DNA from 3 places in the Clostridium amazonense genome. Region 1 is predicted to be linked to each of the others. Evidence: predicted binding sites of a transcription regulator. Region 1 holds the regulator's gene; each other region holds the start of a gene.
The links. The regulator Rex, encoded in region 1, represses fermentation and respiration genes when NADH is low (regulators of the CRP and FNR family bind a similar motif). The targets are predictions, from matches to a motif close to ATTGTTAANNNNTTAACAAT.
Positions count from the first base shown of each region.

Region 2: AC07E4_RS06790 (phosphoglycerate kinase) is a predicted target of Rex. The motif match lies at 2,641-2,660, and genes of this name have one in related genera.
Region 3: AC07E4_RS19065 (acetyl-CoA C-acetyltransferase) is a predicted target of Rex. The motif match lies at 9,461-9,480, and genes of this name have one in related genera.

Region 1 covers NZ_JBWKMH010000031.1:195,700-206,461, forward strand. Annotated here, with positions in the region: gene AC07E4_RS13230 (S8 family serine peptidase) at 1-493, shown strand, start outside; gene AC07E4_RS13235 (hypothetical protein) at 774-905, shown strand; gene AC07E4_RS13240 (ABC-F family ATP-binding cassette domain-containing protein) at 1,177-3,093, shown strand; gene AC07E4_RS13245 (redox-sensing transcriptional repressor Rex) at 3,818-4,462, shown strand; gene AC07E4_RS13250 (short-chain-enoyl-CoA hydratase) at 5,495-6,274, shown strand; gene AC07E4_RS13255 (acyl-CoA dehydrogenase) at 6,489-7,628, shown strand; gene AC07E4_RS13260 (electron transfer flavoprotein subunit beta/FixA family protein) at 7,642-8,421, shown strand; gene AC07E4_RS13265 (electron transfer flavoprotein subunit alpha/FixB family protein) at 8,442-9,446, shown strand; gene AC07E4_RS13270 (3-hydroxybutyryl-CoA dehydrogenase) at 9,750-10,601, shown strand; gene AC07E4_RS13275 (hypothetical protein) at 10,640-10,762, opposite strand, start outside.
Region 2 covers NZ_JBWKMH010000010.1:536,840-547,601, forward strand. Annotated here, with positions in the region: gene rpoN (RNA polymerase factor sigma-54) at 1-376, shown strand, start outside; gene AC07E4_RS06780 (sugar-binding transcriptional regulator) at 510-1,547, shown strand; gene gap (type I glyceraldehyde-3-phosphate dehydrogenase) at 1,588-2,595, shown strand; gene AC07E4_RS06790 (phosphoglycerate kinase) at 2,902-4,101, shown strand; gene tpiA (triose-phosphate isomerase) at 4,143-4,889, shown strand; gene gpmI (2,3-bisphosphoglycerate-independent phosphoglycerate mutase) at 4,912-6,453, shown strand; gene eno (phosphopyruvate hydratase) at 6,596-7,894, shown strand; gene secG (preprotein translocase subunit SecG) at 8,049-8,276, shown strand; gene AC07E4_RS06815 (YerC/YecD family TrpR-related protein) at 8,572-8,877, shown strand; gene pcrA (DNA helicase PcrA) at 9,091-10,762, shown strand, end outside.
Region 3 covers NZ_JBWKMH010000033.1:913,783-924,544, forward strand. Annotated here, with positions in the region: gene AC07E4_RS19030 (YjjI family glycine radical enzyme) at 1-1,428, opposite strand, end outside; gene AC07E4_RS19035 (DUF8091 domain-containing protein) at 1,734-2,429, opposite strand; gene AC07E4_RS19040 (hypothetical protein) at 2,888-3,148, opposite strand; gene AC07E4_RS19045 (metallophosphoesterase family protein) at 3,322-3,825, shown strand; gene AC07E4_RS19050 (biotin--[acetyl-CoA-carboxylase] ligase) at 3,903-4,889, opposite strand; gene AC07E4_RS19055 (HDIG domain-containing metalloprotein) at 4,906-5,547, opposite strand; gene AC07E4_RS19060 (VanW family protein) at 6,174-7,718, opposite strand; gene AC07E4_RS19065 (acetyl-CoA C-acetyltransferase) at 8,014-9,195, opposite strand; gene AC07E4_RS19070 (sigma-54 interaction domain-containing protein) at 9,613-10,762, opposite strand, start outside.

The DNA of each region.
Region 1 (10,762 bases):
AAGTGGTACTATAAATAGAGCTATAAAAGATTTATTTATAGGTGGCGAAAAAATAGATGTAAATATTAAAGAAGATGGAACTGCAACATTTGAAAAGCAGCTAGAATTAAAAGAAGGCTTAACAGTTGTAAATATAAAAGCTGTTGATTATGATGGAAAAGTTTTAAGAGATTATGGATATAAAATCTACTGCGATACAGTAAAACCAACTATTAATATAACTGAACCAGAAGTTACAGATGGTAAAGTAAAACTTTCAGGAAATAAAGTAGTGTTAAAAGGAAATGTTTCTGATAATTTAGGTTCATATAATTTTTATGTTAATGGAGAGTTAAACTACAAATCAGAATTTGATGGAATAGTATCAGAAGAAAAAGGTAGACATAATTTTGAAATTGAAGTTAATGAATTAAAAGATGGAGATTTTATATTATTAAAAGTTGTAGATAACAATGAAAATGCAACAGAAATAAAATTACAAGTAGTTAAATAAAAAACAAAATTTAAGGGCAAGTAAAATATATTTTAGTTCCTATGTAGGGTGGAAATCATTCTACTAAAACTCCAAGACCGCCAAGACTGAAGTCTCAGCTACGAAGGAGTGGAAGTTGATGTGCCATATATTTATTCAAATATTTTTCTGTAGGGTGGAATTTATTCTACCGATTTAAATATGCAAATAAGGGTATTATGAATGAAATGAATAATAGCATCAATAACTGTAAAATGTCCATTGTCAACTGTCAATTGGTTAAGTAGGCGAGGTTTTAACCTTGCGGTTACACGTTGGTATTTTAAGTGTTGTAGCTATATCGAAGACCGCAAAGACTAAAGTATCAGCTACAAAGGGGGAAGAGTTTGTGCCAATCTCTGTAGTAGAGGTTTCAACCTTGCAAGTAATATAAATTATATAGAAGAGGCGTGTGAAAACACGCTTTTTTCTTTATCGTGCGGTGGGAAACTATTATATTGTTATAACTATGTAATTTAAATTTCTTTGTTATATGTTTGTGATTATAGTAAAATAGAAGTGAAACGAACTTTTAAGCTTAATAAATTGTAGAGAGAAACTTATTAAGTTTAAAAGATTATAAATAAAATTTAATTTTAACAATGAGTTAAATTGACAATTGCTTATTGTCAATTGATTTTAATATATATTTGAGGTGACAGAAAATGATAGTTTTAAGTTGTAATAATATACATAAAAGTTTTGGTATAGATGTTATTTTAAAAGATATTACTTTTAGCATTAATGAAGGTGAAAAGATTGGTTTAATTGGCGCAAATGGTGCTGGTAAGTCTACTCTTTTTAAAATATTAACATCACAAATGGAGTATGATAGTGGTGAATTATTTATAGATAAAAGTAAAAGAGTTGGTTACTTGTCGCAAAATCTTGCTTTAGAGTCAGACAATACAATATTTGGTGAACTTCTTTTAGTTTTTGAAGAACTTCTAAATATGGAAAAAAAGCTAAAAACTCTAGAACAAAAAATGAGTGAACCTTATGATGAAACTAAGGCTGATTATCACAATAAATTAATAAAAGACTATACAACATTAACTGAGGTTTATGAAAATAGAGGCGGATACACTTATAAAGGGGAGATAGGAAGGGTTTTAAAAGGGCTTGGATTTAATGAGAATGACTTTGATAAGCAGATAAATATATTAAGTGGTGGTCAAAAAACAAGAGTAGCACTTTGTAAATTATTATTAATAAAGCCAGAAATCCTTTTACTTGACGAGCCTACAAACCACTTAGATTTAGACGCAATAGAATGGCTTGAAGAATATTTAAAAAATTATAAAGGCAGTATGATAATAATTTCCCATGATAGATTTTTCTTAGATGCTGTAACAAATAAGACTATTGAAATAGCAGGGGGAAGAGCAGCATCTTATAATGGAAACTATACTACATTTATTGATTTAAAGAAGAAAAATTATGACGTGGCTCTTAAGGCTTATAATCTTCAACAAGCAGAAATTAAAAGACAAGAAGATATTATACAAAAATATAAATCATTCAATAGAGAAAAAAGTATAAAAGCAGCAGAAAGTAGACAAAAGGCATTAGATAAAATTGAAAGAATAGAAGCACCACATAAAGAACAGAAGGCTTCAAGAATATCTTTTGAGACCAAGATAAAGAGTGGTAATGATGTACTACACATTGAAGAATTAAGTAAGAGCTTTGGTGAAAAAGTTCTATTTACAAATGTAAATATGGATATAAAAAGAGAAAATAAGATAGCACTTATAGGTGAAAATGGAAGAGGAAAAACAACTTTATTTAAAATTATAATGGATGAAATTGAAAAAGATTCAGGAGTTAAAGTTTTAGGTAAAAATGTTAATATAGGATATTATGATCAGGAACAATCTAATTTAGATTTACAAAAAACTATAATAGATGAAGTTTGGGATGAGTTTCCAGACATGACAACAACAGAAGTAAGATGTGCATTAGCTGCATTTTTATTTACTGGTGATGATGTATTTAAAAAGATAGAAAAATTAAGTGGTGGAGAAAAGTGTAGAATAAATCTTTTAAAACTTATGTTATCAAAAAATAATTTCTTATTATTAGATGAGCCTACAAACCATTTAGATATAGTATCTAGAGAAGCATTAGAGGATGCACTATTAACTTATGATGGAACGGTACTTGTTATATCCCATGATAGATATTTCTTAAATAAGGTTGCAGGTAAAATTTTTGAACTTAACATAGATGGAATTAAAGAATACTTAGGAAATTATTCTTATTATATTGAAAAGAAAAGTAATCCAGCTAGATTCCAAGATGAAGAGGAAACTAGCGGAATAACTAAGACACAAATAAAACAAGATAAAAAGAAAAAGAGAGAAGAAGAAAAAAAGGAAAAAGAAAAACAAAAGTATATAAAATCATTAGAAGAAAAAATTGCATCAACAGAAGAAGAAATAGATGAATTTCAAAAAATGCTTTGTTTAGAAGAAATATATTCAAATCCAGAGAAGAGTCAGGAAGTTAATAAAAGTATATCATCAAAAGAAGCAGAACTTGAAAAACTTTATGAAGAATGGGAAGAAGTTGCACAGTAATTAATTAAAAAAAAAGCGTGTAGGAATACATGCTTTTTTCATTTCAAAGAAAGTTTAAAGATAAAAAAGTAATAGAAAATGAAGAAATAATTAAATAGAATTTCAAAATTGAAAGGCCAGTTTAATTCATTATTTTAAATAAATAACAATCATTATAGATAATTTAAGTAGCAAATTTAATTTAATGAAATTTAGAATTATTAAGATAATTCTAAATTTTGATAAGATGAGGTATTTATATAAAAATTTTGAAAAATATTATAAACAAAGTTAATTGAATATGGTAAAATATAAACAAAGTTTGATAAAACAATGTGAAAAAAAATGAATTTTTAAATTATAAGATAATTATTGTTACATAATCATATATATTATTGAAAAAGTATAACATTAAAATATAATAGATGATTAAAATTTAAATTATTAAGTAAATAAGTGGCTTTTAGAACCATATTTAATAATAATTTATTCTCTATTAGAAAAGTTATTATTAAAAAAAGCAATACAAAAAATATTTTTTTATTGTATTATTGAATAATAGGACATATAGATGATTTAATTTTTAAATATATACATAGATAAAAAGTGGATTTTGTAACAAAGATAATGATGAATTAGTTAAATGATAAACAAATTAAATAATGCAAATATAGAAACATATAATGTTTAACTAGATTTGAACATGTATTTTACAAAGGGATTGGAATATTTTGGAGGTGATTTCTTGGATAAAAAGAAAAATATATCAATGGCAGTTATAAAAAGGATTCCTAAATATTATAGATATTTAAAGGAACTTGCTAATAATGATGTGGATAGAATTTCCTCAAATGAATTAAGTGAGAAAATAGGATTTACAGCATCTCAAATAAGACAAGATTTAAATTGTTTTGGTGATTTTGGTCAACAAGGATATGGTTACAATGTAAAAGAACTTCTATCACAAATATCAGGGATATTAGGACTAGATAAAGATTATAACATAGTAATTATAGGAGCAGGTAATATAGGTCAAGCAATAGCAAATTATACTTATTTTCAAAAGATGTCTTTTGATGTAAAAGCTATATTTGATATAAATCCTAAATTAATTGGTCTAAAAATAAGAGAGGTTCCTATACTAGATATAGATGAACTAGAAGGATTTATTGGAGAAAATCAAATTGATATAGGAATAATTTGTGTGCCAAAAGAAAGAGCACAAGATGTATGTGAAGTTATTACTGAATCAGGAATAAAAGCTATATGGAATTTTGCTCCAATAGATTTAAAAGTTCCAAACGATGTAATAGTGGAAAATGTTCACTTAAGTGAAAGTTTGATGACTTTAAGTTATCTTTTAAATGAACGTAGAAAAGAAGAAAATTAAAAGTTTAAAATTGAAAATATTCAAAGTGAATTTATCAAGTTGAAGATATAAATCAATTAAAATTTTAGCTGCTAGTTGTATTATAGCTAGCAGCTAAAATTTTTTTTATGTAGAAGAATTGAGAAAAATCCATAGTCGAGGTTTCAATCATGCAATTATACAGTGTTATTTTTAAGAGTATAGACAGATCAAAAGCCGCCAAGACTAAAGTCCCAGCTACAAAGGAGAAAGAGATTTTAATAACTGTCAAATGTCCACTGTCAATTGGTAAAGTAGGGTGGAATTCATTCCACCTGGACTTAGGTAAGTATCAAAATCGAAAACCGCCAAGACTGAAGTCTCGGCTACGAAGGGAAAAATAAAATTTGTGCCAATTATTGTAGGCGAGAATTTATTCTTGTTGTTACACGGTATTAATTTAGGTTTTATATCCATATCAAGAACCGCCAAGACTAAAGTCTCAGATACAAAGGAGAAAGAGATTTTAATAAAAAAGCAATTAAAGATATTGTGAATGAAATGAATAATATCATCAATAACTGTCCAATGTCCATTGTCAACTGTCAATTGGGGAAGTAGGGTGGAATTTATTCTACCCATTTAAATGTGCCAATTAATTTAATTATAAGTGACATTAGAAATTTAATTTGAAAAATCAATTAATATATTGTGAATAAAAGAGTAATAAAACTACACAATGAAAATATATTTATACTGTTATGGGAAAAGCATTTAAAGGCTATATAAAAACTTAGATTGTAACCTATAATAAAAATTTGAAAAAAGTAAATATATTAATATTAGGAACTTTGTGGGTAAAATTTTTGAAAAAAATTTAATGAAATAGTGATAATTACAAACAAATTATTTGTTAATTAAAATAATTCAGAAAAAATAATTAACTCTGTTGCAAAAATATACCATTCGGTCTATAATAAGACATGAGGTTGAGAAACTTCGATATTATTTTTTTAAGAAAATTGTTATATTATTCACAAAATCTAATAGGAATATTCATGGGGGATAGCATTTATGGAATTTAAAAACATTATCCTAGAACAGGATCAAAACATTGCTGTCATAAAGCTTAATAGGCCAAAAGCATTGAATGCTTTAAATTCAGAGACTTTAAAAGAAATAAATGATGCTATTGAAATTATTGAGAAAGATGAAAGCATATACACCGTAATAATAACTGGTGAAGGAAAAGCTTTTGTAGCTGGAGCAGATATTTCAGAAATGAAAGATTTAAATTCAATACAAGGCAGGGAATTCGGAATACTTGGAAACAAAGTATTTAGAAGAATTGAAACTTTAAAAAAACCAGTTATAGCAGCAGTTAATGGATTTGCATTAGGTGGTGGTTGTGAACTTTCAATGGCTTGTGACATAAGAATAGCTTCAGTAAAAGCTAAGTTTGGACAACCTGAGTCAGGACTTGGAATAACGCCAGGTTTTGGAGGAACTCAAAGATTAGCTAGACTTGTGGGAGAGGGCGTAGCTAAAGAATTAATATTTACTTGTGACATTATAAAAGCAGATGAAGCTTTAAGAATAGGTCTTGTAAATAAAGTGGTTGAACCAGAAGAACTTATGAATGAAGCAATGAATATGGCTAAAAAGATAGCAAATAATGCACCAAAAGCAGTAGCTTTCTGCAAAGAAGCTATAAATAATGGAATTCAAATGAACATTGAAGATGCATTAAGATACGAATCTGAAATTTTTGGAATGTGCTTTAGCACTTGTGACCAAAAAGAAGGAATGAGTGCGTTCTTAGAGAAAAGAGACAAAGTATTTAAAAATATGTAATCCTTTAACTACATAGGGTTAATAGATTTAGCTAATGTGAGAGGTTCAAAATAAATCTTAAATTTTCAGAATTTAAATTATATTTAAATTTTAAATATAATTCGAAATAGATTTAATTGTTTCTTCTTGTTAGCTTGTTTTGCGGCAAAATGTCTTTAGATTATTATATTTACAAAAACATTTCAAAAAAAATTAATAGGAGGAATGGGGAATTATGAATTTTTCTTTAACTAAGGAACAAGAATTTGTAAAACAAATGGTAAGGGAGTTTGCTGAAACAGAAGTTAAACCTCTTGCTGCCGAAATAGATGTAACAGAAGAATTTCCAATGGAAAATGTAAAGAAAATGGCAAAATATCACATGATGGGAATTCCATTTTCAACTGAATTAGGAGGAGCTGGTGGAAACAATCTTTCTTATGCAATAGCAGTTGAAGAATTATCAAGAGTTTGTGGATCAACTGGTGTTATATTATCAGCTCACACATCATTATGTGCTACTCCAATAGATATGTTCGGAACAGAAGAACAAAAACAAAAATACTTAGTACCACTTGCAAAAGGTGAAAAAATCGGTGCATTTGGTTTAACAGAACCAAACGCTGGTACTGATGCAGCTGGACAACAAACAACTGCAGTTTTAGATGGAGATCATTATGTATTAAATGGTTCTAAAATATTCATAACAAACGGTGGAGTTGCAGATGTATTCATAATATTTGCTATGACAGATAAATCACAAGGAACTAGAGGAATATCAGCATTTATAGTTGAAAAAGGTTTCAAAGGTTTCTCAATAGGTAAAGTTGAAGATAAATTAGGAATTAGAGCATCTTCTACAACTGAACTTGTTTTTGAAGATTGTATAGTTCCAAAAGAAAACTTACTTGGAAAAGAAGGCAAAGGCTTTAAAATAGCAATGCAAACATTAGATGGCGGTAGAATTGGTATAGCTGCACAAGCATTAGGAATTGCTCAAGGTGCTTTAGATGAAGCTGTAGAATATATGAAAGAAAGAAAACAATTTGGAAGATCATTATCTAAATTCCAAGGATTACAATGGATGATAGCAGATATGGAAGTTAAAGTAGAAGCTGCTAGATTATTAGTTTATAAAGCTGCATTTAACAAAGATAATAAATTACCATACACAGTAGAAGCTGCAAGAGCTAAATTATTTGCTGCTGAAACAGCTATGGAAGTTACTACAAAAGCTGTTCAAATCTTTGGTGGATATGGTTACACTAAAGATTATCCAGTAGAAAGAATGATGAGAGATGCTAAAATAACAGAAATTTATGAAGGTACATCTCAAGTTCAAAGAATGGTTATAGCATCAAATCTTTTAAAATAGGGGGTAATTAGAGATGAAGATAGTTGTTTGTATGAAACAAGTTCCAGATACAAATGAAGTTAAAATAGATCCAAAAACAGGAACTCTTATAAGAGACGGTGTTCCTTCAATAATAAATCCAGATGATAAAAATGCAATAGAAGAGGCATTAAGATTAAAAGACAAAAATGGTGCTCATGTAACAGTTATAACAATGGGACCACCACAAGCACAAAAAGCATTAGAAGAAGCTTTAGCAATGGGAGCAGACGAAGGTATATTAGTAACAGACAGAGCATTTGCTGGTGCTGATACTTTAGCTACTTCTCACGCATTAGCTGGAGCATTAAAAACATTAGAATATGACATAATATTTGCTGGTAGACAAGCAATTGATGGAGATACTGCTCAAGTTGGTCCAGAAATTGCAGAACACTTAAATATACCACAAATAACTTATGTTGAAGAAGTTGAAGAAATCGAAGGCGGATTAAAAGTTAGAAGAGCTTGGGAAGATGGATATGAATATATCAAAGTTAAAACACCAGTTCTATTAACTGCAATTGAATCTTTAAATGAACCAAGATATATGAATATAAAAAATATATTCTCATTAAATGAAAAAGAAATAAAAGTGTGGACAGCTAAAGACATAGATGTTGATTTATCCCTTCTAGGATTAAAAGGTTCACCTACAAAGGTTAAAAAATCTTGGGCTAAAGAAGCTAAGGGACAAGGTGAAATAATTAATTTATCACCAAAAGAAGAAGCTCAAATAGCATTAGCTAAATTAAAAGAAAAACACATAATTTAGTAGTATAGGAGGGGAAAACTATGAATATAGCAGATTACAAAGGTGTTTGGGTCTTTGCAGAACAAAGAGATGGAGAATTACAAAACGTTGCATTACAACTTTTAGGAAAAGGTAGAGAAATCGCTGACAAATTAGGCGTTGAACTTACTGCATTATTAATAGGTCATAATGTTGAAGGTATGGCTAAAGAATTAACTGCACATGGTGCTGACAAAGTATTATTAGCAGATAAAGAAGAATTAGCTCACTATACAACTGATGGTTACGCAAAAGTTATAACTGACCTTGCAAATGATTTTAAACCAGAAGTTATAATAATTGGTGCAACATTTATAGGTAGAGATTTAGGACCAAGAGTTGCAGCTAGATTATCAACAGGATTAACTGCTGACTGTACAGGCCTTGATATAGATGAAGAAAGCAAAAACTTATTAATGACTAGACCAGCATTTGGTGGAAACTTAATGGCAACTATCATGTGTGGAGATAACAGACCACAAATGTCTACAGTTAGACCAGGAGTTTTTGAAAAACTTGAAAGAGATGACTCTAAAGAAGTTAAAATAGAAAGAGCTAAATTTGATTTAACTAAAGATGACATAAGAACTGAAGTTATCGAAGTTATCAAAGAAGTTAAAGAAATCGTAGATATTATAGAAGCTGACATATTAGTATCAGGTGGTAGAGGAGTAGGTTCTAAAGAAAACTTCGCTATATTAAAAGAACTTGCTGATGAAATCGGTGGAACATTATCAGGATCAAGAGCAGCTGTTGATAGTGGCTGGATAGACAAAGCATTACAAGTTGGACAAACAGGTAAAACTGTAAGACCACAACTATACATTGCTTGTGGTATTTCAGGAGCTATCCAACACTTAGCTGGAATGCAAGATAGTAACTATATAATTGCTATAAATAAAGATGCAGATGCTCCAATAATGCAAGTTGCTGATATCGGATTAGTTGGAGATTACAAAAAAATTGTTCCAGAATTAGTAGAACAATTAAAAGCTATGAGAAAATAGGGTTTTAAAATTATAATTGAGATAGAAATTGGGTTTCCAATTTCTATCTTATAAAATAAAAGTTAAATAGAAATAGGGATATGTAAAAAATAGGGTTTAAAAAGTTATAAGTATATAAAGAGCGGTAAGATATTTATGTTGAAACATTGGGGAATGTTTTATTAAATATAAATTATTACGTGTTAGACAATCATGGGGAAATAACTTAAATTTTTTTAATTTAGTTAGTTAAATTTAAAACAAACTTTTGTCTTTTTATGACGAAGGTATGTTTAAATATATATAAAATTGGGGGTAGTTTCAATGAAAAATGTATGTATTATAGGTGCAGGTACAATGGGTGCTGGAATAGCACAAGTTTTTGCAACTAAGGGCTATGAAGTTACTATGTTAGTAAGAAATATGGAGAAATACAACAATGTTAATCTTCCAGGAATAACAAAAAGATTAGAAAAATCAGTTGCTAAAGGAAAAATGACTGAAGAAGTTAAAAATGAGATTTTAGGCAGAATATCTGGAACTGATAAAATGGAAGATGTAAAAGATGTAGATTTAATAATCGAAGCTATAGCAGAAAATATGGAAACTAAAAGAGCTTACTTTGATAAATTAGATAAAATTTGTAAACCAGAAACAATCTTTGCTTCAAACACTTCATCACTTTCTATAACAGAAATAGCTAGTTATACAACTAGACCAGAAAAAGTTATAGGAATGCACTTCTTTAACCCTGCAACAGCAATGAAACTTGTAGAGGTAATAAGAGGTATGGCTACTTCTGATGATACATTCACAACAATAAGAAATTTAGCAGCAGAAGTAGGTAAAGAACCTGTAGAAGTTAAAGAAGCTCCAGGATTTGTTGTAAATAGAATATTAATACCTATGATAAATGAAGCTATAGGAATTTTAGACCAAGGAATAGCTACTGTTGAAGGTATAGATAAAGCTATGATGCTTGGTGCAAACCATCCAATGGGACCTTTAGCATTAGGTGATTTAATAGGTCTTGATGTATGTCTTGCTATAATGGACGTATTATATAAAGAATCAGGAGATTCTAAATACAGAGCAAACAGTTTATTAAGAAAATATGTTAGAGCTGGATACCTTGGAAGAAAAACAAAAAGAGGATTCTATGACTATACTAAATAATAGTTTGAAGAAGATTTCTTAAAATATAATAGGGTTAGTTAAAAAACAAAGCCATTGAAATAGAATGCAAATTCTAAATCAATGGCTTTATTTGTTTTTACATAGGTAAATGTTATTAACTTATTAAAATGTGCAAACCAACCTGTAGGCGAGGTTTTAAC
Region 2 (10,762 bases), on a different contig from region 1:
TGAATACTTTCTATATGGAGAAGATTATTTAAAACCATTAACAATAAAAACTGTAGCTGATAATCTAAAATTTCATGAATCTACAGTAAGTAGAGCAATAAAAGATAAATATATAGCGATACCTAGTGGTAGGGTAGTTAGAATAAAAGATTTTTTTACTAACAGCTTAACTGGAAATGACGGAGAAGTTTCTACATATAATATAAAAAGAAGAATAATTAGTATAATAGAAAATGAAGATAAAAAGAAACCACTTTCAGATTCAGCAATCTGTAATATTTTAAAAAACGAAGGGATAGAAATATCAAGAAGAACCATAGCTAAATATAGGGATGAATTAAATATACTAAGTTCAGCGCAAAGAAAAAGAGTTTAAGACAATTTTGAAAAAATAAAAAAATTAATAAATTTATAAAAAGCTATTCACATGAATAGCTTTTTATAATATAATAAAATCATAAAGGGACATAAATGTTCCTACGGGTCACAAAAAGTCCAAGGAGAGAAAAATGAAAGAATTATTAAAATTACAAATGAAATTAGTACCAGAACTTTTAACTGTTTTGGATATGAGATATAACATTTTAAGCAATATTTATTACAATCAACCTATTGGTAGAAGAATGTTATCAAATAATTTAAATTTGAGTGAAAGAATAATAAGAAGTGAAGTAAATTTTTTGAAAGAACAAAATTTAATAGATATAAACAGCATAGGAATGAGTATAACAGATGAAGGAAAGGATTTGCTTAGAGATTTAAAATTTTTTATAAGAGAAATAAAAGGATTCAAATCAATAGAACTTGAAATAGCAAATCTATTGCATATAAAAGGCATGGTAATGGTACCAGGCGATGTTGAAGAGGATAAATCAGTATTAAGAGAAATATCTAAAATATCTTCGGAATATATAAAAAATTTATTAGAAGATAATATAATAATTTCATTAACGGGAGGTAATACTGTTAAAGAAGTAGTTGATAGTTTTCAGGCCACTAATGAATACAAGGATATAATGGTTTTACCAGCAAGAGGAGGAATGGGAACAGATATAGAATTGCAATCAAACACTCTAGCAGGTAGATTGGCATCTAAAATTAATGGAAGATATGAAATATTACATATTCCAGATAGCTTGAGCAAAGAGACCGTTGATGCAATTTTAAATGAACCAGAAATTAAAAGAATATTTGAAGGTATAAAAAAATCTACTATAGTTATTCATGGTATTGGTGATGCTACTAGGATGTCCCATAAAAGAGAATTAAATTATGAAATAATAAAGAAAATAAAAAGTGAAGATGCTGTTGGAGAAGCATATGGACATTACTTTAATGCTGATGGAAAAATAGTATATTCACTACCTAATATAGGGATAAATGGAAATGAAATATCAAAAATTAAACATATGATAGCGGTGGCTGCAGGTAAAAGAAAAGCTAGAGCAATTATCGCAGCTATCAAAGATAGAAAAAATGAGGTTTTATTTACAGATGAGGCTACAGCTAAAGAAATATATAATATATTAACAGAAACATCATTGTAAATAATAAAACATAATAAATGAATGGTAGGAGGAATTAATAATGATAAAAGTTGGAATAAGTGGATTTGGAAGAATAGGAAGAAATGCGTTTAAGGTTTTAGTAGAAAAGTATAATAATGACATAGAGGTAGTAGCGATTAATGATTTAGTAGATCCATATACATTAGCACATTTATTAAAATTTGATTCTTTATATGGCCAATTTGAGGGAACTGTAGAAGCTAAGGATAATGCTATAATTGTTAATGGTAAAGAAATAAGAATTTTTGCAGAAAGAGAACCTAAAAATATACCTTGGGGACTTTTAGGTGTTGATATAGTAATAGAAGCTAGTGGTAAATTTACTGATGGAGAAAAAGCAAAGGCACATATAGAGGCAGGTGCTAAAAAAGTATTGATTTCAGCTCCAGCAAAAAATGAAGATATAACTATAGTTTTAGGTGTTAATGAAGAAAAATATGAAAATGAAAAGCATAATGTAATTTCTAATGCATCTTGTACAACAAATTGTTTAGCTCCATTTGCAAAAGTATTAGATAGAGAATTTGGAATTGTAAAAGGTCTTATGACTACAATTCATTCTTATACAAATGACCAAAAAATATTAGATGCACCACATAAGGATCTAAGAAGAGCAAGAGCTGCAGCAGAAGCTATGATACCAACTACAACAGGAGCGGCAAAAGCAGTATCATTAGTTTTACCACAATTAAAAGGTAAATTAAATGGAATGGCTGTAAGAGTACCAACACCAACTGTATCAATAACAGATTTAGTTTGTGAACTTTCAAAAACAGCTACAGCAGAAGAAATAAATGCTGCATTTAAGAAGGCATCAGAAGGTGAATTAAAAGGAATATTAGGATATAGTGAAGAACCATTAGTATCTATAGATTATAGAGGAGATGAACGTTCATCAATAGTTGATGGATTATCTACTATGGTTATAAATGATAATATGGTTAAAATAGTTTCATGGTATGATAATGAATGGGGCTATTCAAATAGATTAGCTGATCTTACAAAATATGTAGCTGATAGATTATAAAGAATAAATTTTATAAAATCTAGTTCTGAATTTTAATAAGAACTAGATTTTAATTTTATAACAAACAATAAAGCTACACTAAATATTAAAAAAATAACCTAATAGTATATCATATTTCCTAAAAAGATGGTAAAATAAAAGAGTAAAGTATAAAATTTACTGTACTATATATGATGCGATATATTTTCTTATAAAATTTTAATTAATAGATAATATTATAATATAGAAAATAACACATAATAAATTGAAATATTATTTTATATATTGTAAAATTTTTATAAGAATAATATGGAAAGGGGAATATAAGTGAAGTTTAATAAAAAAACAATAGAAGATATAGATGTTAAGGGAAAAAAGGTTTTAGTAAGATGTGATTTTAATGTTCCACTTGTAGATGGAGCAATAACAGATGAAAATAGATTATTAGGTGCAATGCCAACAATTAAATATTTAATGGAAAATGGTGCAAAAGTTATTTTGTGTTCTCATCTTGGAAAACCAAAGGGAGAAGCAAAAGAGGCGTTATCACTAAAAGTAGTAGGTAAGAGATTATCAGAACTTTTAGAAGTAAACGTTGACTTCTTAAAAGATAATAATGTTATATCAAATGAAGTAATTGAAAAAATAAATAAGTTACAAGATGGAGAAGTTGCACTTCTTGAAAACACTAGATTTAGAAAAGAAGAGACTAAAAATGAAGAGAATTTCTCAAAAGAATTAGCATCAGTTTGTGATATATTTGTAAATGATGCGTTTGGTACAGCTCATAGAGCACATTGTTCTACTGTTGGTATAACTAAATATTCAAAAGAATCAGTTTGTGGATATTTAATACAAAAAGAACTTAAGTTTTTAGGTGATGCAGTAGAAAGTCCAGTTAGACCATTTACTGCCATATTGGGAGGATCTAAAGTTTCTGATAAAATTAATGTTATAAACAATTTATTAGAAAAAGTTGATACTTTAATAATAGGTGGGGGAATGGCGTATACATTCTTAAAGGCTGAAGGTTATAACATTGGAAATTCATTAGTTGAAGATGATAAAATGGATTATGCAAGAGAGATGATAGAAAAAGCTAAAAATAAAAATGTTAAATTATTAATACCAGTGGATCATGTTGTAGCTAAGGAATTTTCTAAAGATTCAGAGGCAATAATAACAGAAGGAAAAGACATAAAAGATGGGTATATGGGTCTTGATATAGGACCAAAAACAGTAGAAATATATGAAGAAGTAATAAAAAATTCAAAAACAATAGTTTGGAATGGACCAATGGGAGTATTTGAATTTGAAAACTTTAAGAATGGTACACTAGCTATAGCAAAGAAAATGGCAGATAATAAAGAAGCCACCACTATAATTGGTGGCGGAGATAGTGCTGCCGCTGTTAATATATTTAATTTAGGAGAGTGTATGACTCACATATCAACTGGTGGAGGAGCATCATTAGAGTTTTTAGAAGGAATAGAACTTCCAGGTATAGTATCACTTGATGATAAGTAAAAAAATAATATTTAAGTTAGTTGTAAAGTTGGAGGAATATGATGAGAAAACCAATAATTGCAGGAAATTGGAAAATGAATAAAGATATAAGTGAAGCAACTAAATTAGTGGAAGATTTAATTCCATTAGTAAAAGATGCAAATTGCGATGTAGTAGTTTGTCCAAGTTTTATAGCTTTACAAAAAGTTAGAGAATTAACAAAAGGAACTAATATAAAAGTTGGGGCTCAAAATATGCATTTTGAGGAAAATGGTGCGTTTACAGGAGAGGTTTCTGCACCAATGCTTAAATCATTAGATATTGATTATGTAATAATAGGACATAGTGAAAGAAGAGAATATTTTAATGAAACAGATGAGACTGTTAATAAAAAGATAAAAAAAGCTTTTGAATATGGTATTTTACCTATACTTTGTGTTGGCGAAACTTTAAGTGAAAGAGAAGGAAATACTACAGAAGCAAAATTAGAATGTCAAGTTGAAAAAGCTTTAGATGGATTAAGTAAAGAGCAAGTTGAAAAATTAGTTATAGCTTATGAACCAATATGGGCAATAGGAACAGGAAAAACAGCAACTGCTGATGAGGCTAATGAAACTATTGGATTTATAAGAAACATTGTTGAAAAATTATATGACAAGAATACAAGTGAAGAATTAAGAATACAATATGGTGGTTCGGTAAAACCATCTACAATAAAAGAACAAATGTCAAAAGAACATATAGATGGAGGCTTAATAGGTGGTGCAAGCTTAAAAGCTGAAGATTTTAGTGCAATAGTTAATTATTAAAATATAGTTAAAGGGTGGTTAGATGTCTAAAAAACCGACAATGCTTATGATATTAGATGGGTTTGGATTAAGTAGTGGTTTAGATGGAAATGCTATAAGAGCTGCTAAAAAACCAAATTTTGATAGAGTAATAAAAAAATATTCTTGTGTAACATTAAAAGCTTCAGGACTTAGTGTAGGGCTTCCAGAAGGTCAAATGGGGAATTCGGAAGTGGGACATTTAAATATAGGTGCAGGAAGAATAGTTTATCAAGATTTAACAAGAATTACAAAGTGTATAAAAGAAGGAACTTTTTTTGAAAATGAAGCCTTTTTAAAAGCTATAAAAAATTCGAAAGAACATAATTCTTCAATACACATGATGGGATTATTATCAGATGGTGGAGTTCATTCACATATAGAACATTTAAAAGCATTAATTAAATTATGTAAAGAAAATAAAGTTGAAAAAATATATATTCATTGTTTTCTAGATGGTAGAGATGTACCGCCGACTTCAGCTAAAGAATATATAAGAGACTTAGAATGTTATTTGAAAGAAATAGGTATAGGTAAAATTGCTACAGTTTCGGGTAGATATTATGCTATGGATAGAGATAATAGATGGGAGAGAATAAATCTTGCTTATGATGCAATGGTAAAAGGTGAAGGCGAAATAGTAAAAAATGCAATAGAAGCAGTAGATAGATCTTATCATGATAACAAAACAGATGAATTTGTACTTCCATCTGTAGTTATAGATGATGAAAATATGCCAATTGGAACTATAAAGAGTAATGATTCTATAATATTTTTTAACTTTAGACCAGATAGAGCAAGAGAAATTACAAGAGCCATAAATGACAAGACTTTTGAACACTTTGAAAGAACTAAATTAAATGGATTATGTTTTGTTTCAATGACAGAATATGATAAAACATTAGAAAATGTAAGTGTGGCATATACAAAAGAAAAATATAAAAATACATTAGGTGAGTATATTTCATCAAAAGGATTAAATCAATTAAGAATAGCAGAAACTGAAAAATATGCACACGTAACATTTTTCTTTAATGGTGGAGTAGAATTGCCTAATAATAATGAAGAGAGAGTGCTTATACCATCACCTAAAGTATCAACATATGATTTAAAGCCTGAAATGAGTGCTAAAGAAGTTACAGATGAAGTGTTAAAGAAAATAGATGAAAATAAAAATGACTTAATAATTTTAAATTATGCAAATGCAGATATGGTAGGTCATACGGGAATTTTAGAAGCTGCAATTAAGGCAGTTGAAACTGTAGATAATTGTATGGGAAAAGTAATAGATAAGATTTTAGAGAAAGATGGTGTATTATTTATTACAGCTGATCATGGAAATGCAGAACAGATGATAGACTACTCTACAGGAAAACCTATGACTGCACATACAACGAATGAAGTTCCATTTATATGTATATCTAAGGGAAAAAAGGAGTTAACATCTGGAATATTAGCAGATATAGCTCCAACAATACTTGATGTAATGGGACTTGAGAAACCAGTTGAAATGACCGGTGAAACACTAATTAAGATGCAAAAATAAAATAATAAATCAATGTGTCTTAAGGGAATAATATATATTGTCAATAAAATAGATATTTAAATACTACACTACAAAGTGTAATTTAAAAGATCAATTCTATTTTATATGACTTGAAATAAAAACAATTTAGGAGGGTTTATAAATGAAACAATATGTAGAAATTATTGATGTTTATGCAAGACAAATATTAGATTCAAGAGCATTTCCAACAGTAGAGGTGGAAGTAACTTTAGAAGATGGAACAGTTGGTAGAGCAGCGGTACCTTCAGGTGCATCAACAGGAATGTTTGAAGCAGTTGAATTAAGAGATAATGTTAAAGAAATATACAATGGTAAAGGTGTACTTAGAGCAGTAGATAATGTAAATGATATAATAGCAGAAGAATTAGTAGGAATGAATGTTTTTGATCAAGTTGCTATAGATAATTTAATGATAGATCTTGATGGAACTGAAAATAAAGGAAAATTTGGAGCAAATGCTACTCTAGGAGTTTCACTTGCATGTGCAAGAGCAGCTGCAGAATATTTAGGCTTAGGAATTTATCAATACATAGGTGGAGTTAATGCAAAAGTATTACCAGTTCCTATGATGAACATATTAAATGGTGGAAAACATGCTGATAACAATGTTGATTTACAAGAATTTATGATTATGCCAGTTGGAGCAAAATCTTTTAATGAAGCATTAAGAATGTGTGCAGAAGTATATCATAAATTAAAATCAATATTAAAAGAAAAAGGCTTAGGAACAGGTGTTGGTGACGAAGGTGGATTTGCACCAAATTTATCTTCAAATGAGGAAGCTATAAAAGTTATAATGGAAGCTATAGAAAAATCAGGATATAAGCCAGGTGAGGATATATTCTTAGCATTAGATCCAGCATCATCTGAATTCTTTGAAGATGGAAAATATAATTTAGCTGGTGAGGGAAGAATATTAACACCAGAACAAATGGCAGATTATTATGTAGAACTTGCTGAAAAATATCCAATAATCTCAATTGAAGATGGTATGGCTGAAGAAGATTGGGAAGGATGGAAACATTTAACTGATAAAATAGGACATAAAGTTCAATTAGTTGGTGACGATTTATTTGTTACAAACACTGAAAGATTAAAAATGGGTATAGAAAAGAAAGTTGCAAATTCAATACTTATAAAATTAAATCAAATAGGAACTTTAACAGAAACTTTGAATGCTATAGAAATGGCATCAAGAGCAGGATATACAGCTGTAGTTTCTCATAGAAGTGGTGAAACAGAAGATACAATAATAGCTGATTTAGTTGTAGCTATGAATGCAGGACAAATAAAAACTGGAGCACCTGCAAGAAGTGAAAGAGTTGCTAAATACAATCAACTTTTAAGAATTGAAGAAGAACTAGGTGAAATGGCTGAATATAGAGGTATGAAATCATTCTATAATATAAATAGAAAATAATTTAAGAAAGTTGATGCAGATTAAGTTGTGCATCAACTTTTTTATAGGAATTTACTAAAATTAGCATATTATATTATGTTAAATAAATTGTATCTTTGAAAATAATATGATAATATTATAGTATTGATGTGTAAAGACATAAGGAGGTGTTCTCATGAAAGATGTTCTTGTATGGATTCAAATAATTTCAGCTATAATATTAATTATTTGCATATTATTACAACCAAGTAAAGCAAATGGATTACAAGGTTTAGTAAGCGGAACTTCAGAAACGTTTTACTCAAAAAATAAAACTAAAACTAAAGAATCTTTTTTAATTAAAATGACAATAGTTTTTGCTACTATATTTGCAGGATCTATTATACTAATAAATGCTTTATAGGATTAAAGTGGCTAGTCTACTTTAATCTTTTTTTTGCGAAATATTCTTTGAAATCAAATATTATTGTTCTTTAAAGTTTCTAATATCTGTGATATAATCGAAGTTGAAAAATGTGTTAGAATCTTTATAAATTTCTCAATTTAAAGAAAATTTTGCACGTAAAAGGAATAGCTATTATAAATAATACTTTTTTAGAAATAAAAGTTGCAAATATTTAAATCAATTTATATGGTTACATTAAAAAAAGGGATTGTAGTACTAATATAGGGGAAATATTAGTGTAGGGGGTATTTTTATGAGTGAATACAAATCAAAACTAGAATGTGAAGAGATGGATTTTTTAATTGAGTGTATTAAATCTTTAGAAACTAAAGAAGAATTCTATAGGTTTTTTGAAGATGTTTGTACAGTTTATGAAGTTAAAGCAATAGAGCAAAGATTGCAAGTTGCTAAAATGCTTATGGAAAGAAGAACATATTTAGATATTGCAAGTACAACAGGTGCAAGTACAGCTACTATAAGTAGAGTAAATAGATCTTTAAATTATGGATGCCAAGGATATAAAACAGTATTTGATAGAGTAGATTGGAAAAGTAAATAGCTATGTATAGGGAGGTTACTTAATGAGGTAATCTCTTTTTTTATTTTATGGATATAATTATGAATTAAACATAAAATAAAGATTGATTTATTAAATATAATAGGTGTTATATGGTATAATAATAGGACGTTATTGGATAAAAGTTAAAATATAAAAATTATATTAATTTATATATAAATTTAGAAGAACGTTAGAGTAGGAGTGATGAACAGAATGGATCTAAAAAGTTTACTTAATAAAGAACAATATGAAGCTGCATCCACTATAAATGGACCTCTTCTTATATTGGCAGGGGCAGGATCAGGTAAAACAAGAGTTTTAACATATAGAATAGCTCACATGATAGAGGATTTAAATATATACCCATCTCAAATACTTGCAATAACATTCACTAATAAAGCAGCAGGAGAAATGAAAGAAAGAATTCAAGGGTTAGTTGGTGATGTTGCAGATAGTATGTGGATATCAACATTCCACTCAAGTTGTGTAAGAATTTTAAGAAGAGAAATAGATAAACTAGGATATAATAAAAATTTTACTATTTATGATAGCTATGATGCAAAAACTTTAGTAAAGCAATGTATGAAAGAACTTAATATAAATGACAAAGATTTAACTGATGGAGAAATTATAGGGAAAATTTCAAGTGCAAAAAATGATTTAATATCTAGTGAAAAATTTAAAAAAGAAAATCAAGGTGATTTTAGAAAAAATAAAATAGCAGATATTTATATGTTATATCAAAAAAAATTAAAAGCTAGTAATTCACTAGACTTTGATGATTTAATATTTATGACTGTAAAACTATTAAATGATTTTCAAGAAGTAAGGGATTTTTATAGAAGAAAATTTAGATACATAATGGTGGATGAATATCAAGATACAAATAGAGCTCAATATGAGTTAGTTAAATTATTAGTGGGTGAAGAAGAGAATATTTGTGTTGTTGGAGATGATGATCAATGTATTTATCAGTGGAGAGGCGCAGATATAAGAAATATATTAGATTTTGAAAAAGACTATAAAAAGACCAAAGTAATAAAATTAGAACAAAATTATCGTTCAAAAGGAAATATACTAAAAGCTGCTAATATGGTAATAAAAAATAATGCACAGAGAAAAGAAAAAGTTTTAAGAACTGACAGTGAAGAAGGCGAAAAAATAAGAATATATAGAGCTTTTAGTGATATTGATGAAGGTAATTTTGTTGCTGGTGAAATAAAAAGATTAATGAAAGAAGAAAACAAGACATACAAGGATTTTGCTGTGCTATATAGAATGAATTCACAATCACGTATTCTTGAGGAATCTTTTAGAAAATCAGATATACCATATAAAATTGTAGGTGGACTAAAATTCTATGATAGAAAAGAAATAAAGGATATAATGGCATATTTAAAACTTATAAATAATCCATTAGATGATATAAGCTTAAGAAGAATAATTAATGAACCTAAAAGAAGTATTGGAGATGCTACAGTGGCTAAAGTGCAAGATGTAGCTAATGAGGCTGAGGATTGTCTTTATAATACACTTTTAGATGTTGATATTATCCCAGGCTTATCAACAAAGGCTATAAATTCAATAAATAAGTTTACTGGAATAATAAATGCATTAATGTCAAGAGCTGATGATATGACAGTATCACAGTTAATATTAGATGTTTTAGATCAAACAGGATATATGGAAATGCTTAAAAAATCTAATGCAATAGAAGATGAAAGCAGAATTGAAAACTTAAAAGAATTAGTATCTGATGCAGTAGAGTTTGAAAAAGGTAGTGATGATAAGTCGTTATCAGCATTTTTAGAAAAGGTTACATTAGTATCAGATATAGATAATTTAGAAGAAAAAGAAGAAACATCAGTTATGATGACTGTTCATA
Region 3 (10,762 bases), on a different contig from region 1:
ATCATTTAAAACTTGCTCATTTTTTTCTAGTTTCTCTATATCTGATCTTTTAACTAAATATCCTGTTATTCTTATAACATCACAATCTTCACAATAAACAGATATATATCTTATATTTAATTTAAATGCTCCTTTTATTATATCAACTATGGCCTTTGGATTTCTTTTTGATGTTTCATCAAATTTAAATATATCACCTATTCCTGATGGAAAATATTTATGGTATGGTGCACTTTGCATTAAATGTTCTGGCATTGATGGTTCTTCTCCTATTGGAATTCTACATCCTGGAGCTACACCTTTGTCTGTATCTAATCCAACCTGTGCATGTAAAACATACTTTTTATTATTTCCTAGACAATATTTGTTTTCATGAGCATCTACTATTTCTTGCATTTTTTCAACTATTCTAAGTCCTAATTCATTAGCCTCTTTAGAATATCCAAATCTATCTTCTTGTTTTTCCGCTCCTAATAAATGATTTACCATATCAGCAAGTCCTACCATTCCAAACATAGCTGTAAATTTATCTTTTGCTAATAATCCCTCTTTAACTAGGAAGTTTGATTCAAAAAATCCACTTTCTTCTACTATAAAATTAACTCTCTTATCCATTAAATCTAACATAAGTTCCATAGAATGTGGTAACTCTTTATTAAATAAATCATCTACAGTTTTAACTTTCGATGTTAATTTTCCTAGATTTAATCTAACTAATGTATAACTACCTCCACCTATATTTAAACCATTATAGCAACTTGCTATAGCATAGTTACCAATATCATTTGTAAACATTTCATGATTTGCAAAGCTTGGTTTTGCACAACTTAAAGCTGTGTTAACTGATTCAATCATAAGTTCTTCTGAAGTTTCCTCACTAACTTTTAGCGTAATATTTGGTGTAGAATTTTGAAGTTTCCTTTCAGCTTTTAAAATTAATCTTCCTGCTTTTGTATCTATAGGTCCTATGTTTGCATGACAGAATGAGTCTGTTATAGTTCTATCTATGTGCATTAAAAATAATTTTATAGCATTATATGCTTCTTCTTCATCTTTCACAAATGGTTCTAATAGTGTATCTATATTTCCAACATATACTGGAAATGTAGTTACTGACGGAACATGCTTATATAGCATTAATAAGTTATGTGTAGCTTCCCATATATTTTTAGCTGGTTCTAACCCTAAAAATTTGCTTCCTTCTTTCATAAATTTTTCATAATCAGGAACAATGTATCTTGGTCTATAAGGTGCATTTCCTTCACCTAAATCACAAATTATCTCATCATTCATATATTCCTTTATTTCGTCACTTATATCTAATATGTTTATGCTATTCTCTGCTAATTTAGCTAATGATATAACTTTCATTTGATAAGTTAATGTGTTATTTTGAATTATTGATAATACTTCTTTTTCCATATCCATACTTAATCACTCCATCTTATAAAATTTATGTATAAACTTTTTAACTTTTCTTTAGATTTAACCTAAGTATATTGTTTTTTTCTAACTTTTACAATAATTTTTATTAAATAATATTGATTATTTACAGTTTTTTTGTGAAAATTAATTATTTTTTAATAAATTTCAACAACTTTGACCATTACTGTAAAAGAATATCAAATTTATAGTAAACCTCAAAGAAAGTGTAGTATACTTTCTTTTTTATGCTATACTACTATCTTCATTATACTACAAATATCGATATTTTTAAACATATGTTTATTGTATTAATTTTTGTTTATCTTGTATAAAATTTCCCTTCCTCGCTTAGTACTCCCATCTAAAACATTTACTTTTCTTAGAGTATAAGTTATTTTTCTTGCTAAATTAATCGATATATTAAGTTCTTTTGAGAGTTCTTTATTTGTAAACTCATACAAATAGCTAGGAATTATCTCTATATAATCATCTATTGATTTAAATTCAACTACATTTACTATTTCCACCAAATCATTATCAAGTAAAGACACTCCTTTTCGTCTCCATGATCCCTTTCCATCTTTAATTCTATATTCATCTTTTTTTATAAGTAAAACTTGTATAGTCAAATTTTTTTCTTTTATAAATTCTGGTGCTGATACTAACTCATCAAAAATATTTAATCTATTACCTTTTTTAGGTGATTTTCTTCTTGATATTTCATTCCCATTTTCATCCACTGTAACAATATATTTTTCTATTGCTATTGGGTGAACTAATACTACAGGATGTTCCTTACATATATTAATTATTTTTTCTTTTATATTATAAAATTTTTTTGTTTGTATCTCATATATAGTGTTTTCTTTTAAAACATCAACGATATATCCTAGTACTTCAACCTCAACTTGTCCACTATCTTTGTAAATCATTTTTAAACTTTTATGTACTGACTTTTCTTTTAATTGTCCTATTCTAATAGTATCTTTTAATTTTTGTGTCATAATATTTACATCCTCACTATAAAAACTTCAAACTATAGGGTTCTAAGCTTAAATTCAAAATAATCTCTTTCTCAAATGATAATACTAATCTTATAGTTTATTCTTATATCATGATTGAAACCAATTAAAAACTAAGAGTTAGCAATTAACAATGGTAGTTAATATTATTCACTTCGTTCTTAATATTTTTGAATAGACGTCCATAAAAACTAAGTTTTTATATAATCCTTAATTAATTTGTTCTACAAATTATTTTAAAAATCCATAAAAAACTGAGCTTTCAGTTTTATCCTTCATTGTTAATTGTTTATCGTTAATTGTTAATTTTGTATAGCACTTTCTCAACCGAAACATGAATAACTTAAAGTTTCAACTTGGATTCCTATATATGTTAAAAATTTATATATTTATTTAAATAAAAAGCAAAACTAGATACTACAAAGTATATTTTGTAGCATTTAGTTTTGCTTTTTACTATATAAAGTAGTTAAAAGAGCTATAGACGCAATAATATTTAAAATTGGTACAAAAAAATATATTGAAACTATAAAATCAACAACTTTACTCTGTGGTGGTTCTTGTCCACTCTCTTCACTTTTCATCATTGTATCTAACATTTTATTTTGAAATTCTTCATTGTTATTTAGTGCATAAAAAATCAACATTATTGTCAATATACTAAATATAATAGTTACTAAATAAAGATCTAATATTACCATATCTATTACCTCCACTTTTATGGACTAGTATATATTTTTATAATATCATATTAAAATAAAAAAATCAGTATTAATTCATAACAAAAATGTAATTCTATACTTATACTATGTAGTTTTATCACATATAGTTACTAACTTAAATACAATAAATTAACAGATACTTTTATTAGGTGGTGATTAAAATAATTACAGTTGCTATTCTTTCTGACACCCATATTAGAAAAAATTTTGATAAAATAAAGCCATTTTTAGAAAACAAACTTAATGATATAGATTTTATAATTCACGCTGGTGATTTTACCAATCCTGAACTTTTACCATATTTAAAAACTAATTACAAAGTTATTGGTGTTTCTGGAAATAATGATAAAGAAAAAACAAGAGGATTGCTTAATGAAAAGGAAATTTTCACACTTGAAAATTACAAAATAGGAATTTATCACGGACATGGAATATTTAAAAATACATTAGATAATGTGTTAGATGTTTTTAAAAATGATGATTTAGATATAATAATTTTTGGTCATAGTCATAAACCCTTTTTAACTACCAAAAATAATATATTAATTATAAATCCAGGGTCACCTACAAGTAAAAGAAAAGAGCGTTTTTTTTCGTATATTCGTCTAACATTATCTGAAAGCACTATAAATGTATCCTTTGATTTTTTCTCTTAAAAATCACTGCATCCAAAATCAAAGTCAACCTATTAATATTTTAGGTTGACTTTAATTCTTAACATAATAAATCTTTACTATACATAACCATTAATTCCTCTAATACTAACTTCCCCTGAAATAATTTTTTCTTTTTCACCATTATCATATTCAACTAATAATTCGCCATCATTATCCATATCTATTACTTTGCCTAATTTTTCTATACCACAACTTATAATTCTAACTTCTTTATTCATTATAATTGAGTGCTTTTTACAGATTTCTACTGCATCTTGTATATCACCGTTCACTTTAAATTTTTCATAATATTTTTCTAAATAGTATAATGTTTTTGCTACTACTTGTTTTCTATTAACTTCTCTTCCTTCTTCTATTTTTAAAGATGTTGCTTTAATCTTAATTTCATCATCAAAGTCTTCTTCTTCACTATTTACATTTATTCCAATACCCATGACAATATAATTAAGTTTATCCATTTCTCCACTCATTTCAGTTAATATTCCACATACTTTTTTACCATTTAAAATAATATCATTAGGCCACTTTATTTGTGTATGTATACCCATATCCTCTAGTCCACAATAAACTGCTGCCGCACCTAAAATTGTTGCTTTCGGCGCTATAACAGTAGGTATATTAGGCTTTAATATTATACTCATAGAAATTGTTTTTCCCTTTGGCGAACTCCAATTTCGCCCTAAACGACCTCTACCTAGTGTTTGTTCTTCTGATATTATAACTGTTCCTGTTTCCGCTCCATTATATGCTAAATTTTTAGCAACCTTATTGGTAGAATCTATAGTATCATAATGAATTATTTTTTTTCCTATGTAATTTGTTTCTAAAATTTCATTTATTTCATTTTCATTTAATTTATCTGGTGAAGAAATAATTCTATATCCTTTTTTAGATACAGATTCTATTTCATATCCTTCTTCTTTTAATCCATTTATATGTTTCCATATTGCAGCTCTTGTTACACCTAACTCTTTACTTAAATTTTCTCCAGATATAAATTCCGTAGAATTTTCTTTCAATTTATCTAATATCTTATTCTTCAATGCAATTAACCTCTTTTCAACTATACAAGTATTTCCTTTTATAATTCTTACTAATCTCTAAGAACATTTTAACATTTTTTTCTTCCTTTTCAATTATATCTTTCTTTAAGTTTCCACGACCTAATCTATCGCTATATCCTAAAAGTGCTAATTCATTTAAGTCTATATCTTTTATCATTGATTTTATATCTCCAAATGGAAGTTCCTTCACTATAAACATTATATGCATATGATAAAATATCATTTTCTTTACTTCACTTATAAATTCATAATCACTTGTAAATTCTTTTAAAAATTCTTCTGCCATCTCAGCCCCTACTTTATCATGATTATATGCTGTATACCTTCCTTTTTTAAATTTAGTTGTATGTGCTTTTCCTACATCATGTAAAAGTGCTGCCCACATAAGAACCATCTTGTTTTTGCTATTGTTTTTCCTTTTAGCAGCTTCATCTATTACCAGCATTGTATGATTCCAAACATTTCCTTCAGGATGATGTTCTTTGCTTTGATTTACATTTTTTAAATCACTTAACATATTAAAAGGATACTCACTAGGGAATTTTCCATTATTCATTAATTTTTCAAAAAAAATAGATGGTTTATCTTCGTTTAGTAAAACTTTATCAAATTCATTAAACTGTTGTTTTTTATCCATAATTATCTCCCTTGCAACTTTTAATGTAAAACTTAGTAATATATATTAAAAGCTTATAATATCTTATTTTTTAGCTTAACTTTATAAATTATTCGAGGTGATTTATATTGAATAATTTAATAATTTTTATAATTTCTATTATTGTATTTTTGTTGTTATTTGATCTATTTATTCGTTCTTTGCCTAATCATAAATTTATTTTTTTTAAATCTAGTAAAATTCTTTTACATTTAAATGATAACACCATACTAATTTTAACTTATATATTTTGTTCAATTTTAGTAATTTTCAATGGATTCGAATCTTTTCTTATTGGTTTATTTCTGTTTCTATTAATAAAATATTTTTATTTATCTTCTAATGCTAACAATTATTATTTATATAAAATTGCTAAATTTCTTTCTATCCTCGGTTGTGTTTCAACTTTTATTTGTTGCATATATATATTTATTAATAACAATATATATAATATAAAAATAAATTTATCTTTATTTCTATATATTTTAAACTCAATCTTTAAAATAGTAAAAGATTTATTCCTATCCTTTATTATAATACTATTTTTTATAATAGTTATCGATAATATAAAAAAAGGAAACTAGTATAATTCTAGTTTCCTTCTTATATTATTGTCCGCTGCCTGTTTGTGGCTTAGTTTCAGTTGGTTTCGGTGTTTCTGCTGGTTTTTGAGGTTCTTCCTTCTTAGGTGGTTCTTCTTTTTTTGGTGGTTCTGCTGGTTTTTGAACTTTAGCTGTACCCCTTTTTATAGTAGTTGGCATTGCTGCATAAGTATCATTATTCATTAATTCTTGATTTATCAAAGCTCCATTTTCATAAGTAAGTCTATATGCTTTAACTTTACATCCATCAACACCTTGCTGTACTACAACTTCTTTACCTTCTGGTAATGTTGGGTCATCCTCATATTGAGCTGTTGCAGCTATTGTCTCATATGTTTCACTTGTAAATTCATATGTTTTTGAAGATTTAGCTGCTGAATTTCCATATATATTAAATTGAACTGTTCCACCACCAGCAACTCCTTCTATATATAATGGAAACTTAGTAGGATTAGTAAATACATAGTCTATATATGGATATGCAATAGTAGCATCTAATCCTAGTGGCACATATCCAACTGTCATATTATGATTCAATCTTTGATCTGGAAGTATACCCATTTTTATAACAGCATTATGTAAAGTAGATGATACTTGACATATGCCTCCACCATAACCTTTTTCTAATTTATTTCCTACATATACTCCACCTTCTAGATATCCTTTATCAGGTGTAGTATCTCCAACTATATTATTAAAGCTAAAACTTTCCCCTGGCATTAATACTTTACCATTAATTGTATTAGTACATATTTCTATATTGGTAGATCTATCTATGGTTCCACCTGCATAGCTTGTACTATAAGATGACATTAAAGTATCTACCTTTTTCAGTTCAGCTTTTGTTATTTTAGGTTTATCCTCTATTAATTTAACCTCAACAACTACTTCTTTTTCATCTATTTTTGATTCAGCTATATGCTTTAATATGTCTTTCTTTAAAGATTCCTCATCAACTTTATATCCAACTTGTTCATCAGTAATATTAAAGTTTCCACCATATCCAGATATAGTTGCTTCTACTTTATTTTTATTTAATTCTTTTGCTACATTTTTAATTTTTTCATTTACAGGTGCTTCATTATAAGTAAATTTAATTTCATGATCTTTTTCCTTTGGGTACTTTATCATTTTAAATTTTTCAAATAAGTCCTTATCTTTTCCTTCTTTTAAAACTTCATCAACTGTGTTTTCATAATCAAATGTTAACCCTAAGTCTGAATATTTTATATCATACTCTTTATCTTTGCTTTTAATTACAATTCTTTTTTCATTCATTGCTTTAGTATAGTTTTCATTTATTATTTTTATAGCATCTTCCCTATTTCTGCCTGATAAATCCATACCTTGAATCTTCATACCAGGATATATGGCTTCTTTATATTTTTCAACACTTGTTTTTACATAAACACCCCCGCCAATTAACCCAACTATTATAACTGCTGCCGATACACCTATTGAAATTTTAACATTTTTCGACAACCTTGTTTTATTTTTAGATTTTCTTTTTCTTTTTTTCTTTTTATCTGAGCCTTCTAAGTTTTTATCCATAAACCAAATTCCTTTCACTTTTCTTTAAAAGCTTAAAGTATGATAAAACATTATAAATTCATTATTTAGTATACCATATAAATTTAGTTTTTTCAGTAATTTAGTTATTACAATTTATGTATTTATACTTATAAATTAAACTTCAATATATTATTAAATTTATTATCATACTTTAATATTTATATAAGTATTTTTACAAATTATGATTAAAATTTATATAATTTCAAAAGGCACTACTAGAATCTAATTCAATTCTAATAATGCCTTAAATATCATTATAAATTTTTGTTAACTATTAGTTTCTTTCTACTACTAATGCAGTTCCTTGTCCTCCACCTATACATAAAGTTGCAAGACCTGTTTTAGCATCTCTTTTTTCCATTTCGTGTAATAAAGTAACTAATATTCTAGCACCAGATGCTCCTATTGGGTGTCCTAATGCAATAGCTCCACCATTTACATTTACTATCTCAGGATTTAAATTTAAATCTTTTAAAACAGCCAATGATTGAGCTGCAAATGCTTCATTTGCTTCGATTAAATCTAAATCTTCAACTTTTAAGTTTACTTTTTCTAATGCCTTCTTAGTAGCTGGTATTGGTCCACAACCCATAACTTTTGGATCTACACCTGCTGATGCATAAGATTTTATAGTAGCTAAAGGTTTTATACCTAATTCTTCTGCTTTTTCTTTTGCCATTATGATAAGCATTGCCGCACCATCATTTATTCCTGATGCATTTCCAGCTGTTACTGTTCCACCTTTTTTGAATGCTGGTTTTAATTTAGCTAATTTTTCTATTGTTGAATTAGCTTTTGGAAATTCATCTGTATCAAATATTATTGGATCACCTTTTCTTTGTGGTATTTCCACTGGAACAATCTCATCTTTAAATCTTCCTTCTTTAATTGCTTTTTCAGCTCTTAATTGACTAGTCAATGAAAACTGATCTTGCATTTCTCTTGTAAAATTGTATTCTTCTGCTATATTTTCAGCAGTCATTCCCATATGATAATCATTAAATGCTTCCCATAATCCATCCTTTATCATAGTATCTACAACTTTTCCATCGCCCATTCTTTGGCCCCATCTATTGCTTGGTAATACATATGGTGCATTACTCATACTTTCAGTTCCACCTGCTAAAATTACATCAGCATCTCCTAATTTTATTATTTGAGCTGCTAAACTTACAGCTCTAAGTCCTGATCCACAAACTTTACTTACAGTCATAGCTGTTGATGATGGATTTAAACCTGCTTTTAATGCTATTTGACGTGATGTATTTTGTCCTGCTCCTGCTGTTAAAACATTTCCTATTATAGCTTCATCAATTATTTCTGGATTAACTCCAGCTCTTTTTATAGCCTCTTTCGCAGCTATTACACCAATATCTACAGCTGAAAGCTTTGCTAAACTTCCTCCAAATGATCCTATCGCAGTTCTAACTGCACTTACTATTACTACTTCTCTCATTATATTTAAACCCCCATGAATAATATTTTAAATTATGTTTTAAATTACAAAATGATAAATTTTATAATCCCCTTAATAAAATAATCACGTAATTATAGTCATAATTTTCATTTCCCTATTACATTAATATTAATAAGCAATACTCATGCCAACTATCTTAATTCCCACTATATAGCCATTTTATATTGTATCTAAATATTAAAGGCTATTTTTTATGTATACTTTGTTTACATAGTAAATGATTACATTTTTTTCAACATTATACTTTGTTAAGGTTTTAGCAATTACTTTGTCTTTTAATTAACAAAATTCTGAATATGTAAACAAAATACACATGTATACTTTGTTTACATATTTTGAATTACTATACCTTATTAATTTATTTTTCGCTTTATCTTTTTGCGTTTCTTTATTATTTTAATTTGTCTTAATACTATACCTCTCAATTTTTTTATATAATCCAGCTCTACTTAATCCCAATATATTAGCTGCTTTATTTTTATTCCCTCTAACGTCTTTAAGTGTTTGAATAATAAGTGTTTTTTCTAATTTTTCAACTGAATCTTTTAGTGTTCCTTGCTCTAAAAAAACAGTTTTTACATTTTTATATTCAATTATTTGTTCAGGCAAATGTTTAGTTTTTATTAAAACATCTTCATCAATCAAATTTATAGCTCTTTCTATAATATTTTCTAATTGTCTAACATTACCTGGCCAATTATATTCTTCTAAGCATTTCATAGCTTCTTTAGATGTCCCTTTGCAATATACCCCATATTTTTCACATATATTTTTGATAAGCATATCACAAAGTGGTTCTATATCTTCTTTTCTATCCTTTAAAGATGGTAAATTTATATGTATAACATTCAATCTATAATATAGATCTTCTCTAAATTTGCCTTCATCAATAAGTTTAAGAAGTGATTTATTAGTTGCTGCTATTACTCTAACATCTATCTTTTTTACTTCACCTCCACCAACCCTTGAAACCTCTTTTTCTTGAAGAACTCTTAATAGTTTTACTTGCATATTAAGATCCATATCTCCAATTTCATCTAAAAGCATTGTACCTCCATCTGCGATTTCAAATAACCCTTTTTTTCCTTTACGTTTTGCTCCTGTAAACGCTCCTTCCTCATAACCAAACATTTCAGACTCAAATAATTCTGATGGTATTGCTGCACAATTTATCTTTACAAATGGTTTATTTTTACGTTTACTTGCATTATGTATTGAATGTGCAACTAGCTCTTTTCCAGTTCCACTTTCACCTGTTATCAATATATTTGAATCTCCTTTTGAAACTTTTTTTGCCAAATTTATACATGTTATAAATTTATCACTTTTACCAATTAAATTGTTAAAATTATATTTTGCTGTATTCTCTAATGAATTATTTACTATTTCATCTTCCCTTTTGCCTATATCTTCTTCAAAAACAATTTTACCTACAGCTCCTAAAACTATATTATTTTCAATAATTGGACTTTGTATAAATATAGCATTCTTTTCTTTTGTTTCATCTAATAGCTGTTCTTTTCTATCTTTACTTGCCATAACTTTT